3 regions of the Rhodosalinus sp. 5P4 genome follow, and region 1 is predicted to be linked to each of the others. Evidence: riboswitches for the same ligand, from Rfam matches in the RefSeq annotation. Region 1 holds a riboswitch; each other region holds the start of a gene.
What was found. A riboswitch is a leader RNA that binds a small molecule or an ion and turns the genes downstream of it on or off. The one in region 1 is predicted to bind S-adenosylmethionine.
Positions count from the first base shown of each region.

Region 2: linked by a shared signal. The riboswitch ahead of AB6A69_RS12295 (hypothetical protein) and the one ahead of metZ (O-succinylhomoserine sulfhydrylase) in region 1 are both predicted to bind S-adenosylmethionine.
Region 3: linked by a shared signal. The riboswitch ahead of AB6A69_RS07085 (hypothetical protein) and the one ahead of metZ (O-succinylhomoserine sulfhydrylase) in region 1 are both predicted to bind S-adenosylmethionine.

Region 1 is NZ_JBGFSJ010000001.1:192,434-196,637, reverse strand. Features, by position in the region: gene folE2 (GTP cyclohydrolase FolE2) at 1-925, opposite strand, end outside; gene metZ (O-succinylhomoserine sulfhydrylase) at 1,048-2,229, opposite strand; SAM riboswitch at 2,292-2,370, opposite strand; gene AB6A69_RS00935 (DUF726 domain-containing protein) at 2,485-3,429, shown strand; gene AB6A69_RS00930 (glutathione S-transferase N-terminal domain-containing protein) at 3,451-4,158, shown strand.
Region 2 is NZ_JBGFSJ010000005.1:387,440-391,643, forward strand. Features, by position in the region: gene AB6A69_RS12280 (aldehyde dehydrogenase (NADP(+))) at 1-395, shown strand, start outside; gene AB6A69_RS12285 (metallophosphoesterase) at 575-1,501, opposite strand; gene AB6A69_RS12290 (hypothetical protein) at 1,501-1,845, opposite strand; gene AB6A69_RS12295 (hypothetical protein) at 1,832-2,257, opposite strand; SAM-I-IV-variant riboswitch at 2,383-2,491, opposite strand; gene AB6A69_RS12300 (sorbosone dehydrogenase family protein) at 2,818-4,101, opposite strand.
Region 3 is NZ_JBGFSJ010000003.1:309,223-313,426, reverse strand. Features, by position in the region: gene AB6A69_RS07090 (cation-transporting P-type ATPase) at 1-1,688, shown strand, start outside; SAM-I-IV-variant riboswitch at 1,759-1,862, shown strand; gene AB6A69_RS07085 (hypothetical protein) at 2,102-2,668, shown strand; gene AB6A69_RS07080 (hypothetical protein) at 2,665-3,177, shown strand; gene AB6A69_RS07075 (hypothetical protein) at 3,542-4,204, opposite strand, start outside.

The DNA.
Region 1 (4,204 bases):
AAAGCCGCGCCGCGTCCTCCACGAAGATAGGGTTCGCGGCGTTGAGCTCGGCGAAGGCCTGCTCGTCCTCGCGCTTGACCATCACCTGGGTCTCGGTGGGCACCGCGCGGCGGCAGAGTTCCACGAGATCCTCGAACCACAGGCACCCCTCGCCCGTCAGTTCGACGGAGACCCGCGCCACCGACCGCTGCGAATGGGGCGTGGCGAGCTGGCTCCGCTCCCGCCGCGCATGTTCCGACAGCTCCAGCGAGCAGGGGCAGGTGGACGAATACACGTAGTCCAGATGCATGATGCGGCGACGCTGGCCCGCCGTTTCCACCAGTTCGAGCGCGATGTCGTAATACTGGTAGCCCGACAGGCCCGAGCGCAGGCTCTCCACCCGTACGGGGAAGGAAAAGCGCATCATGATGCGCGCGTCGAGGCTGTCGAGATCGCTCTTGTAGTCGTCGAGCGCCGCCTCGATCACGTCGAAGCTGAACACCCGCTCGGCGTGGGCGTAGAAGCTCCGCATGATGCGGCTCATGTTGATGCCCTTCTTCTCGGCTTCCAGGCTCACCGTGCCGGTGACGGACGTCTCGAGCGTCAGGTCGCCGTTGTCGCGGGTATGGAAGCGGATCGGCAGGCGGAAGTTGGAGATGCCCACATGCTGGATCGGCCGCCGCGCGCCGCGGATCAGTGCGGCCGGGCCGTTCTGAAGATCGGGCAAGGTGGCCTTGTAGGCCGCGTCGGCGCGGAAATCTTCCGGATAGTCGCGCGCGAGTTCGGGGTAGGCGCCGGAGTTCGGCAGCAGGCGCAGGACAGCCGGGTCGAGCGCGGCGATCTCTTCCTCGCTCGCGTCCTCGATCCAGCGCCGCAGCCGGGCCAGCGCCATCTCGGCCTCCTTGCGGTCGGGCGCCGTTTCCATCTCGCTCACATGCACATTCATCGGGCTCGCCCCTTCGGCAGATCCTCTATCGGCTGAAGACATAGGACGGGCGCGGGCGGAAATCCAACGGCGACGCGGCATTTTCCGGCCCGCGCCCGGCGCTCACGCCGCCCCCGGACCGCTCATGCCGCGTCGAGCGCGCGGGTCAGATCGGCCAGCAGATCGTCGCCGTCCTCGAGCCCGCAAGAGAGCCGCACGAGCCCCGGCGTGATCCCCAGCACGGCCTTCTGCGCCTCGGGCAGGCGCTGATGGGTCGTCGTGGCAGGATGGGTGACGATCGACTTCGCATCGCCCAGATTGTTCGAGATGACGACAAGATCGAGGGCATTGAGGAAGCGGAACGCCGCCTCCTGCCCGCCGGCGAGCTCCAGCGCGAGCATCGTGCCCCCTGCGCCCATCTGCCGCTGCGCCAGCGCGTGCTGCGGATGCGAGACGAGGCCGGGATAGAGGACGCGCGACAGCTTCGGGTGACCCTCCAGCGCCGCGGCCAGCCGCGCGGCCGTCTCGGTCTGCGCCCGCACCCGCAGATCCATGGTTTCCAGGCCCTTCAGGAGAACCCAGGCGTTGAAGGGCGAAAGCGCACCGCCCGTATGCTTCATGTAGGGCTCCACGGTCCCGCGGATGAACTCCCGCGTTCCGAGGATGACGCCGCCAAGCACCCGGCCCTGCCCGTCGATGTGCTTCGTGGCGGAATAGATCACCACGTCCGCGCCCTGCAGCGCGGCCCGCGAATGGACGGGGGTGGCGAAGACGTTGTCCACGACGACCGTCGCGCCGGCGACATGGGCGATGTCCGAAACGGCGGCGATGTCGATGACGTCCAGCGTGGGGTTAGAGACGGATTCGAAGAACGCCGCGCGCGTGCCGGGGCGCAGCGCCGCGCGCCACTGATCGAGGTCGGTGCCGTCCACGAAGCTCACCTCGACCCCGTAGCGGGCGAGCACCTCCTCCAGCACGTAAAGGCAGGAACCGAAGAGCGCGCGGGCGGCCACGACATGATCGCCCGCCCGCAGCATCGACATGAGCGCGCCCGACACCGCCGCCATGCCGCTCGCGGTCGCGAAGGCGTCCTCGGTTCTCTCGAGGCCCGCGATGCGATCCTCGAACATCGCCACCGTCGGATTGCCGTAGCGGGCGTAGATGAACTCGTCGGGGCCGGCGGCGCGGAACCGCGCCTCGGCGGCCTCGGCACTGTCGTAGGCGAAACCCTGGGTGAGGAAGAGCGCCTCGCTCACCTCCCCGTATTGCGAGCGCCGCGCGCCGCCATGCACCAGCCGCGTGCGCGGCTTCCAGCCCTCCGACATCCTGCACCTCCCCCGGGGCTCGCCCGGACGAAAAAGCCCCCACGCGCGGTCAAGCGAACGGGGGCCCCTTCGTCCTGACCTCTTTAGCGGTATCTTTCGCGTGGCCCGCAATCCGGTGAACAAATCGCCACGGGACCGCGGTTACCCGCGGCGCTGTTGCACGTCAACACCGTCACGAATCCGTAACTCCGCCGTCACGCCAGTTTCGTATGGCCGCCCTAAGCGTTGCCCACAACATGTAGTGGGGCATGGGCGATGCCGCTTCTGCGACTGGATGCACTGGGCGAGACGCCGCACCTGCACGGGAGTGCCGATGCGCCCGGGCCGCTGCTCGCCGAGGCGGCGCGCACGGGCAGCGGGCCGATCATCGTGATGGTGCATGGCTACAAGTTCCGTCCCGGCCACCCCGCGCGCTGCCCGCACGGCCACATCCTCTCGCTCGAAGAGCGCGGAGACTGCTGGAAGGCGCTCAGCTGGCCGCGCGGCCTCGGCTTCGGCGCCGGCGGTCCCGAGGAAGGGCTCGGCATCGCGCTGGGCTGGAACGCGCGCGGCACGATCTGGCAGGCCTACGACCGCGCGGCGGGGGCGGGGGCGGCGCTTGCCCAGGCGATCGAGGTGCTGCACGCCACCGCGCCGCACCGTCCGATCCACGCGCTCGCCCATTCGCTGGGCGCGCGGGTGGTGCTGCAAGCCCTTGCCCGGCTGCCCGAGCGGGCCGTGACCCGCGCCATCCTGCTCGCGGGCGCCGAGTTCGCCAGCCGTGCCGAGGCGGCGCTCGCCACGCCCGCGGGCCGCGCGGCGGAGATCGTCAACGTCACGAGCCGCGAGAACGATCTCTTCGATTTCCTGCTCGAGCGGCTGATCGGCCCGCCGCGGCGGGGCGACCTCACGCTCGGCCACGGTCTCGGTGACCGGCCCGGCGCGCTCACGCTCCAGCTCGACGACCCGGCCACCCTCGCCGTGCTGCGCGCGCGCGGCTTCCCCGTCGCGGCCCCGGCGCGGCGCGTCTGCCACTGGTCGGCCTATCTCCGCCCGGGCGTCTTCGACCTCTACCGCGCACTTCTCCGCCGCCCCGAGACCCTGCCGCTCGCAGCGCTCCGCGCCCAGCTGCCCCAACGCCCGCAACCCCGATGGTCACGGCTTCTTGCGCCGGCGCACGGGGACGCGGCCTTGTCATTGCTGCCGAACACGTCATCCTGACGGCCAGCACAGGAGGCCCGGATGACCCGACCGATAGAGTTGCATTACTGGCCCACGCCCAATGGCTGGAAGATCGCCATCGCGCTGGAGGAGATGGAGCTGCCCTACGAGGTCAAGCTCGTGAACATCGGCAAGGGCGACCAGTTCGACCCCGCGTTCCTGAAAATCGCACCCAACAATCGCATGCCCGCGATCGTGGACCCCGAAGGCCCCGACGGCCGGCCCATCTCCGTCTTCGAATCGGGGGCGATCCTGCAATATCTCGCCCGCAAGACCGGGCGCTTCCACGGAAGCACCGAGCGCGAGCGCGTGGCGGTGGAAGAGTGGCTCATGTGGCAGATGGGCGGGCTCGGCCCGATGGCGGGCCAGGCGCATCACTTCCTGAAATACGCGCCCGCCATGGATCCGCCGCAGGACCTGTCCTATGCCAAGGATCGCTACCGCAACGAGACCGCGCGGCTCTACCGCGTGCTCGACACCCGGCTCGCCGAGACCCGTTACGCGGCCGGGGAGTTCTACTCCATCGCCGACATGGCGATCTGGCCCTGGGCCTCGCTCTGGGAAGGCCAGGAGCAGACGCTGGACGACAAGCCCCACATGAAGCGCTGGCTCGAGGAGGTGGGCGCGCGCCCCGCCGTGCGGACGGGCCGCGACCTCGCCGCCGAGATGCGCAGCTCCGCCGCCGACGACCGCGAGGCGCAGAAGATCCTGTTCGGACAGAAGGGCTAGGGCCGCGCCCGCCCCTTCTTCTTGGCGCAAATACTCTCGGGGGGTG
Region 2 (4,204 bases), on a different contig from region 1:
CCACGACCGGCAAGGAGTGGTTGGAAAACGACGTGCTTGGCGAAGAGGTGTTCGGCCCGCTGGGTCTGATCGTGAAGGTGTCGGATTCCGGCGAGATGAAAGATGTCGCCCGGTCGCTGCAAGGACAGCTGACATGTACCCTTCACATGGACGACGCCGACACCGAGATTGCGCGCGGCCTGATGCCGATCATCGAGCGGAAGGCGGGGCGCCTGCTGGCCAATGGCTTCCCGACCGGTGTCGAAGTGTGCGACAGCATGGTGCATGGTGGCCCCTATCCGGCCAGTACGAATTTCGGTCATACCTCGGTCGGCACGCTGGCCATACGTCGCTTTCTGCGGCCGGTCTGCTATCAAAACATTCCCGGCGAACTCCTGCCCGAAGACTTGAGGTAGAAAGCGAGGGGCGCCCTTGGGCCCGCCCCCATGGGGCGGTCAAGGCTGGCCTGCTGCCGGTTTCATGGTGGACCTTGCCGGGTCCTCGGTCCGGGCGTCATGCGAGCTCCGGGCGGGTTTCGGTCGGGCCGCACCGGCGCTCGGCGTCAAGTTGCCGATCGCGGCTGATCTCTGCCGCCTCACCCACCTGCGCTGACGATGTGCGCCACGTCGAGCCGTGCCGCGTCACCCTGCACGCGGTAGGCCAGCAGCGGCCCGTCGCCGCCCGCCGAGTAGTCGAGGCAGAGGGCGTTCAGCGCCTGGAGAGCCGGCCGCCCGTCGAGCCAGTAGTGGCCGAAGAAGACGGGTCTCGCGCCGGCGGGGTAGGCGCCGGCGCGCGCGAACTCCGGCAGGGGCCCGGGCGGCAGTTCGGCGGGATCGGGCACCGATATGGCGATGTCCGCCCAGCTCGCCGCTTCGCCTTGCCACCACTTGAGGCGGACATGCGCGCGGCGACGCCCATCCTTGTCGTGGAAGACGTGCCCCTCGGGCAGAGGGACTTCCGGCCCCTTCGTGGTCGTCTCGACGCGCGCGTGGAGCGCGTGCTCCTGGTCGGCGGCGGCAACGAGCTGATCCTCGTCGAGGACGCCGTCCCGGGTCTCCCGCGCGAGCGCCGCGATGACGGCCTCGTCCCAGCAGGCGTGCACCGCCCGGAAACGCGCCGTTTCCAGGTAAAGCGGCAGGCTCTGCATCCAGGCGAGCACCTCCCGCGTCGCGGGCGCGTCCGGCGGGAAGGCCTCGAGGAAGCTGCGGTGCTGCGCGGTGTTCTTCGCGCTTCGCGCGCGGAGCGGTTCCCCGGTTCCAGGATGCCGGGTGTGGTAATGGAGCGCGTTGAGCTCGTGGTTGCCCATGACCGCGCGGGCCTTGCCGGCGTCCATGAGGCTCCGGACCGTGCGGATCACGCCCGCGTTGTCGGGCCCCAGGTCGATGAAATCGCCGAGGAAGATGATCTCGCGATCGGGCGCGTCGTTGATCCAGCCCGCGGCGCTTTGGCGCCAGCCGAGCTTCGGGAGAAGCTCGTGGAGCTTCTCGCCCTGGCCGTGAATGTCGGGGATGATGTCGTGCATCAGGCCTCCTCGTGATCGAAGATGTCCATCGGGATCTCGGGGGCGTGCGGCGCGCAGTCCGCCAGCACCCGGTCGAGCATCGCCATGCCGGGCGCGCGGCGGATCCGGTAGCGATCGATCGGCAGCGCCCTACCGCAGTCGCAGCCGCGGGCCCGGTTCTCGGGCGTCCAGTGCCAGGAGCGCACGAGGTCCACGCCGGCGATCCCGACCCGCCGGGTGATGCCGTGCTTCGGCGGACCGTGCGGTGGCAGGGCCTCGGCCTCCACCACGGTCCCCTCCGGCACGGGCATGCCGCGCCCGTCGTGGCGCTGCCACGGGCCCCAGAGCCGCTCAGCGCCAGACATCGGAGAGCTCCGCGCCGCGCCGGTCGGCGAGCGCCCAGCGATGGCCGTTGAGGATCCGCACGGCGCGCAGATGCGGCCAGAACCACCGGTATCCCGGGTAGAGGAAACATCCGTGGGCGGGCGGCGTGAGCTCGAGCTGCTCTGCGATCTGCGCAAGCGCCTGTGCCCCGTGGCCCTCGAGCTCGAGGCGAATGGCGATGTAGCTGATGGGATAGGCCGTGATCAGCAGGCCCGCGACGAGGTGGTCGCGCCGCCCGCGCTCCGGGCCGTTCGGGCGGGCGAGGATCGCCTCGAGCATCACGAGCGCGCGGGCGCGCTCCTGCCAGCGGGGCACCACCGCCCGCGCGAGGCTCCGGCGCACGAACGCCGTGCGCGCCGTCGCGGCGCATTGGTCGGGAAGGTCGAGGATCATGAGGGAACTCCTTCGGCACGTGACATTGGCCGAAGGCGCGCGGGCACCGCGTCACGCCGGTATCTTACCGGAACGACACCTGCGTCGTGGCGCACGACAAGGCGGGTTTTGGGAGAGGTCCGCATGGGCCACCCTTTCGTTGCCAGTCTTCGGCCGCATCCCCCACTCTGGGGTGCCACCTTGCTGGGTCAGCAGGTTGGCGAGAGCGCTGAGGCTCTTCTCAAGATGCATGGTAAAAGTAGTTGTTCTGCCGAAGGAGTGCAATCCCCGGTCGGGCAGGCGCGCATATGTGGGTGATCTGGCAAGGACGGTCGGAAAGCAGCGGTGCATCTCGTGCGGAGGCGGCCGGGAACCGTCTCGCACCGATTGGATCCTGTCGACGCTACAAAGCGCCACGCGCGGGCGTCACGCCAGCGCGCTCCCGCGCATCTCTCCGGTCGAGCGTGTCGCGCCCCGCCCGGCTTCGGCGCCCCGGCCATCGCCGAAGATACCGGATCTGACGAGACGCTGATTTGCGGTGGCAGGCCGCGCCGCGAAGGTGGCACGGCCCGCTTGCCGGCTCAGTCGCCCGGCGTCAGCTTGTGGACCGCCCCTCCGTCGACGGCGGTGTAGAGGCTGCCGTCGGGGCCCAGCACGAGCGAGCGGAAGCGCGCGGGCGGCATCGGCAGCGTCATCTCGGTCACGTCACGCACCGAGATCTCGCCTTCGTGGGTCTCGAGCTCGATCACGTCGATGCGCTGGCCGATGGGCGTTCCGCCAAAGCCGATGCCCAGCAGGCCGACGGCCAAGGCGCCGTCCCATTCGCCCCATTGCTCACCCTCGAGAAAGGCAGCAGAGGATATGCCCTGCGACCAGCCGTTGTTCTCCCAGATCGGCGGCATCGCGTCGGGATAGGTCTCGAAATCCGTCATCGGCATGAACGACGCGCGTTCGAAGCGGTTCATGCCTTCGTCCTGGTTGGGCATGTACCCGCAATAGCCATCGGGACAGTCGCCCCGGCCCGCCATGTTGTCACGCGGGTCCCAGCCACCGTTCCCGCCGTTTTCCAGCACAGTGATCTCGTCGGAGTGCCATGGCCCGTGCTCCGTGATGATGGCGTCGCCCGTTTCGGGGTGAAAGGCGATGCCCTGCACGTTGCGGTGCCCGTAGGTGTAGGTCCGCTTGTCGAAGCCTTCGGGCGGGGTGTTGTCGGGGTGCGCACTTCCGTCCGTCTGGATGCGCAGCACCTTGGAGCCCATGAGCGTCGGGCTTTGCGGGATCTCGGGGTTGTGGTTGTCGCCCGTGGTGAGCCACAGCGCCCCCTCGGGACCGAAGCGAACGCGCCCGCCGTTATGGGCACCGGGCCCGCCGAAGGGATGATCGGAGTCCTCCATCTTGTAGGGCACGTCATCCACGATATCGACGCGGTTCGAAACGGCGGTGAAGTCCTCGTTCACGGTGAAGCGCATCAGCCGGTTGGTGTGCGGATCGGACATGTCGGACGTGGCATAGACATAGATGCGCCGGTTGGTCTCGAACTCCGGGTCGAAGGCGACGCCCATCATCCCGGCCTGACCTTCGCAGAACAGGTCCGACCCGTTCGACGGGTAGCCATCGACGTCGCCCATACCGTAGAGCGCGTTGACCGTCCCATCGGGCAACCGCACCGAAAGGCCGTTGCACTTCTCGCTGAACAGCATCGTTCCATCGTCGAGGAACGCGATGTCCCAGGGGCTGTCCAGCCCGTCGAGCACGACTTCGTGCTGAAGGCTGGTGGTGTTCATCCCCACTTGGGCGAAAGCCGGCGATGCAAGGATCGCGGTCCCGGTCAGCAGCGATGCGACGAAGGCCCTTTGATAAGCCATGTGATCCTCCCTTGAATGTCTTCCGTCCAATGCGACCTCCTGGAATTGATCGTCGGGAGGCGTTGGCGATTAAGCTGTAAATGTAAGCACGATCGTTTTCCGA
Region 3 (4,204 bases), on a different contig from region 1:
AGATGATGGCGGCGACGCTGGCGGCGGCGGGCCGGGTCTACTCGGTGGGCGGCAGCGGTTACGCCCCCGAGGGCGCGGTGCGCTGGCGCGAGGCGGACGCCCATCCCGACGAGCACGCGGTTCTGACCGAGATCGCCCGCGCGGCGGCGCTTTGCAACGACGCGCGGCTGCGCGGCGCGGAGGATGGCTGGCACGTCGAGGGCGACCCGATGGAGGGCGCGCTCATCGCGCTTGCCGGCAAGATCACCGGCGACGGGGCCGAGCCCCTGCGCGCGTGGCGGCGCGCCGACGCGATCCCCTTCGACGCGGCGCACCGCTACATGGCGACGCTGCATCACGGCCGGGGCGGCGAGGCCTGCATCCACGTCAAGGGCGCGCCCGAGGCGGTGCTCGCGCTCTGCGCCGACCAGCGCGCGCCCGACGGGGGAGTGGCGCCCCTCGACGCCGGGCACTGGAGCGACGAGGTCGAGGCGCTGGCCGCGGAAGGCCAGCGGGTGATCGCCGTCGCGGCGCGCCCGGCGCCGCGGGAGATGGAAACCCTGGAAAGCGCCGATCTCGAGGGGCGCCTCACGCTGATCGGGCTGATCGGGTTGATCGACCCGCCGCGCGCGGAGGCCATCGAGGCGGTGGCCGAGTGCCACGCCGCGGGCATCCGCGTGAAGATGATCACCGGCGATCACGCGGCGACGGCGCGCGCCATCGCGGCCAGGATCGGTCTGACGAACCACGACCGCGTACTCACCGGCGCCGATCTCGAGGCGATGGACGACGCCGCGCTCGCCGACATGGTGGTGGAGACCGACATCTTCGCGCGCACCTCTCCCGCGCACAAGCTGCGCCTCGTCACCGCGCTGCAGGCGCGCGGGCTCACCGTGGCGATGACCGGCGACGGGGTGAACGACGCGCCCGCGCTCAAGCGCGCCGACGCCGGCATCGCGATGGGGCTCAAGGGCAGCGAGGCGGCGAAGGAGGCCGCCGAACTGGTGCTGGCCGACGACAATTTCGCGTCCATCGCGGCGGCGGTGCGCGAGGGGCGCACGGTCTACGACAACATCAAGAAGGTGATCAGCTGGACCCTGCCCACCAACGCGGGCGAGGCGATGACGATCATCCTGGCGCTCTTCGCGGGCCTCGCGCTGCCGATCACGGCGGTGCAGATCCTGTGGGTGAACCTGGTCACGGCCGTGACCCTGGGCATCGCGCTGGCGTTCGAGCCGTCCGAGCCCGGCACCATGCGCCGCCCGCCGCGCCCGCGCGGCGAGCCGCTGCTGACCGGCGGGCTGATCTGGCAACTCGTGCTGGTCTCGGGGCTCTTTCTCGCCGCGGTCTTCGGCGTCTTTCTCTACGCGACCGACCGGGGGTACCCGGTCGAGCTGGCGCAGACGATGGCGATGAACACGCTCGTCGTCCTCGAGATCTTCTACCTCTTCTTCATCCGCAACATCCACGGCGCCTCGCTGCGCCTGTCGGCGCTGCTGGGCACCCGGGTCGTCTGGATCAGCGTTCTGACCGTGACCGGCCTTCAAGTCGCCATCACCTACTTGCCGCCGTTGCAGCGGATCATGGGGACCGCGCCGGTGCCGCTGGCCGACGGCGTGATCATCGTGGCGATCGGCGCGGTCTTCTTCGCCCTGATCGAGACCGAGAAGCAGATGCGGCTCGCCTTCCGGGCGCCGGCCGCGGGATGACCCGCGCGCCCCGACGAGACCGGGGCGCAAGGATTGGGGTTGCGCGACGATTCGCGAATGAGGTAATGTGCGCGTGCATCATGAGTGGGGCGCGAGCCTCCGCCAACCTGCCGACCCCGGCAAGGTGGCTGCCCGCAAGGCGATGTGGCCGACACGGCAACGAAGGGGGGCGTTTCCTTCTCCTGATGCAAATGATTGCCGGCCCCGTGCCGTCGGGACCGCCGCGCGCATGCGGCGCCCTCGGCCGATCGGGGCCGCGCACCCACCGCGACGCCGGCGCGCGCCGCCGGGTCGCCCAGCCAGAAGGAGGCCATGATGGCCAGACACCAGACCCCGGAACCGCCCTGACGCCGCCCGATCCGCAGCGCTTCGGACTTGCGTCCTTCCTCGCATTGCTGCCGGGCCGGGACCCCTTGCCCGGCCAGTCGCCGGCCGCGTTCCCCGCCTTCGAGGCGGGGCTTCTGCGCGCGCTGGCGCCCGTCACGCCCTACGAGGCGGTGATCGCGGAAAACCTGATCGCGATCGAGTGGGACATGCTGCAGCACCGACGGATGCGCGACCGCGTCCTTGCGCGCCAGGTCGAGCACAAGATCACGGAGGCCGTCGTCGAGGCCTGCCACGCCCGCCACGAGGCGCATCTCGACCAAGTCTGGGACGCGTGGATCGAGGCCGGCAAGTCCGAGGAGGATTTCCAGGAAACGCCGTTCGACCGGCCGGGCGCCCTGAGCGAGGCGACCGAGCTCGCGGCGCGCGCGGTGTCGCGCGACGCCGAGACCGTGGCCGCGGCGGAGGCCGAGATCGCGGCGCTCGGACTGGACATGGTCGCGCTGATGGCCGAGTTCTGGCAGGCCGGCGAGGTCGCAACACGCTTCCATGACCGCAAGATCGCAGAGCTCGAGCCGCGCTGCCGCGAGGTGAAGCGGGATCTCGACGCGCTTCAGGCCGCCCGCCCGATCGAGGCGGTCGCGGAGGTGTCGTGACCAGCGCGCGCCAGGTCGCCGCCAACCGGCGGAACGCGCAGCGGAGCACCGGGCCGCGCTCCGCGTCGGGCAAGGCACGGGCATCGGGCAACGCCCGGCGCCACGGGCTGACCGCGGCGCCCGCGCCCGAGGCGGTGCAACGATGGCTCACGGTGATCCTCGATCGCACGGAACTGCCCGCCGCGGCGGCCTTCCGGGAGGAGGAGGGGCTCTCCCGCGCGCTGGTGCTCGCGCCGGCGGAAGCGCGGGTCGCCGGGCTGGAGGCCCGGCTGGCGGCGTTGGCCGGCGGGCCCGGTCACGCGCCCGGCGTCGAGGACGCGATGGTGCTCGTCGGTCGCAAGGTGACCGAAACGTGGATCGACGGCCAGCTCGTCGAGACCCGCGTCCGCGAGAAACATGCGCCGGAGAGCGAACTCGCCCGGCGCTACCTGCGCGAAGCCTTGGGCGCGCGGAAACGCGCGTTCCGGGGCTGGGTGGACTGGCTGCGCCAGGCGGGCGTTCCGGCATAACGCGCGGTTTTCCGAAACGAAGCCATTCCGGGCGCGCCCTCGGGAGGTCGTGCGACGGGCGGCGGACACCTGGCGCGTCGCGTCAGTTTTCCGAAACGAAGCGGTTCCGACAATGCCCTCGTTCCAGCGCTAAAAGGTCGTATCGGAGCGGTGCCTGTCAAGCGCGGAAGGGTCCGATCGCGGCTCGTTGGGCCGGTTTCCCGGAACGCAGCCATTCGCGCGTGACCCCTCACAGGGCGCCCGCCCCGGGTAGGAGGTTTTGCGTTCTCGATCACACGATGCACCGCCCGCCACTTGTTATCCCGCGACCGCAGACATAGCTGCTGCAGGACGCCGCGCGTCGGTCCTGTGAACGCGGCACGCCTCACGGCCTGATAACGGGCACCTCGCGCAGCACGGGCCGGCCGTCGGGCAACGCGTCCACCGGATAGCGCACGCCGCGCAAGGCGCCATCCGGGCCGCGCCGCCGTCCCGCGGCATCGTACCGGGTGTCGCCCGAGGCCCGCGACCGGGTCCATCCCAGCAGGCTGCCGTCCGCGCCGTAGCGGTAGACATCCGTCCAGTCGGTGACCGGGAAGAGTGCCGGGTCGGCGTAGACGCCGTCGGGGGCCGCCCGCACGATCCGCGCGATCCTCTGGCCGCCGTCGGGCGCGGGTTCGTAGACGCGCGCCTCGTGGGCGGGCAGCAGCACCGACACGAAGCCCGGCGCGCTGTCGTGCACGCCGTTCGAGGCGAAGACCCCGATGTCGATCCGCGGCGAGAGGACATCGTCGCGCCCGGGCACCGGGCGGGGGGGCTGCCACTCCAGCGTGATCCGGGCGCGTCGGCCCGCGGCGTCGAGCGGCTCGATCCGCGTGCGCGCCGGGTCGCCGCGCAGGAGCGACCAGGTGAACCGCAGCGGCCGGCCGTTCGGATCGCGGGTCTTCGCGGCGGAGACGATCATGCTGCGCCGCCAGACCGGCGCGCGCCAGACACGCGCGATGGCCGAGGGCGTGTCGAAGAGCCGCTCGCCCAGCCCCTCGCCGAA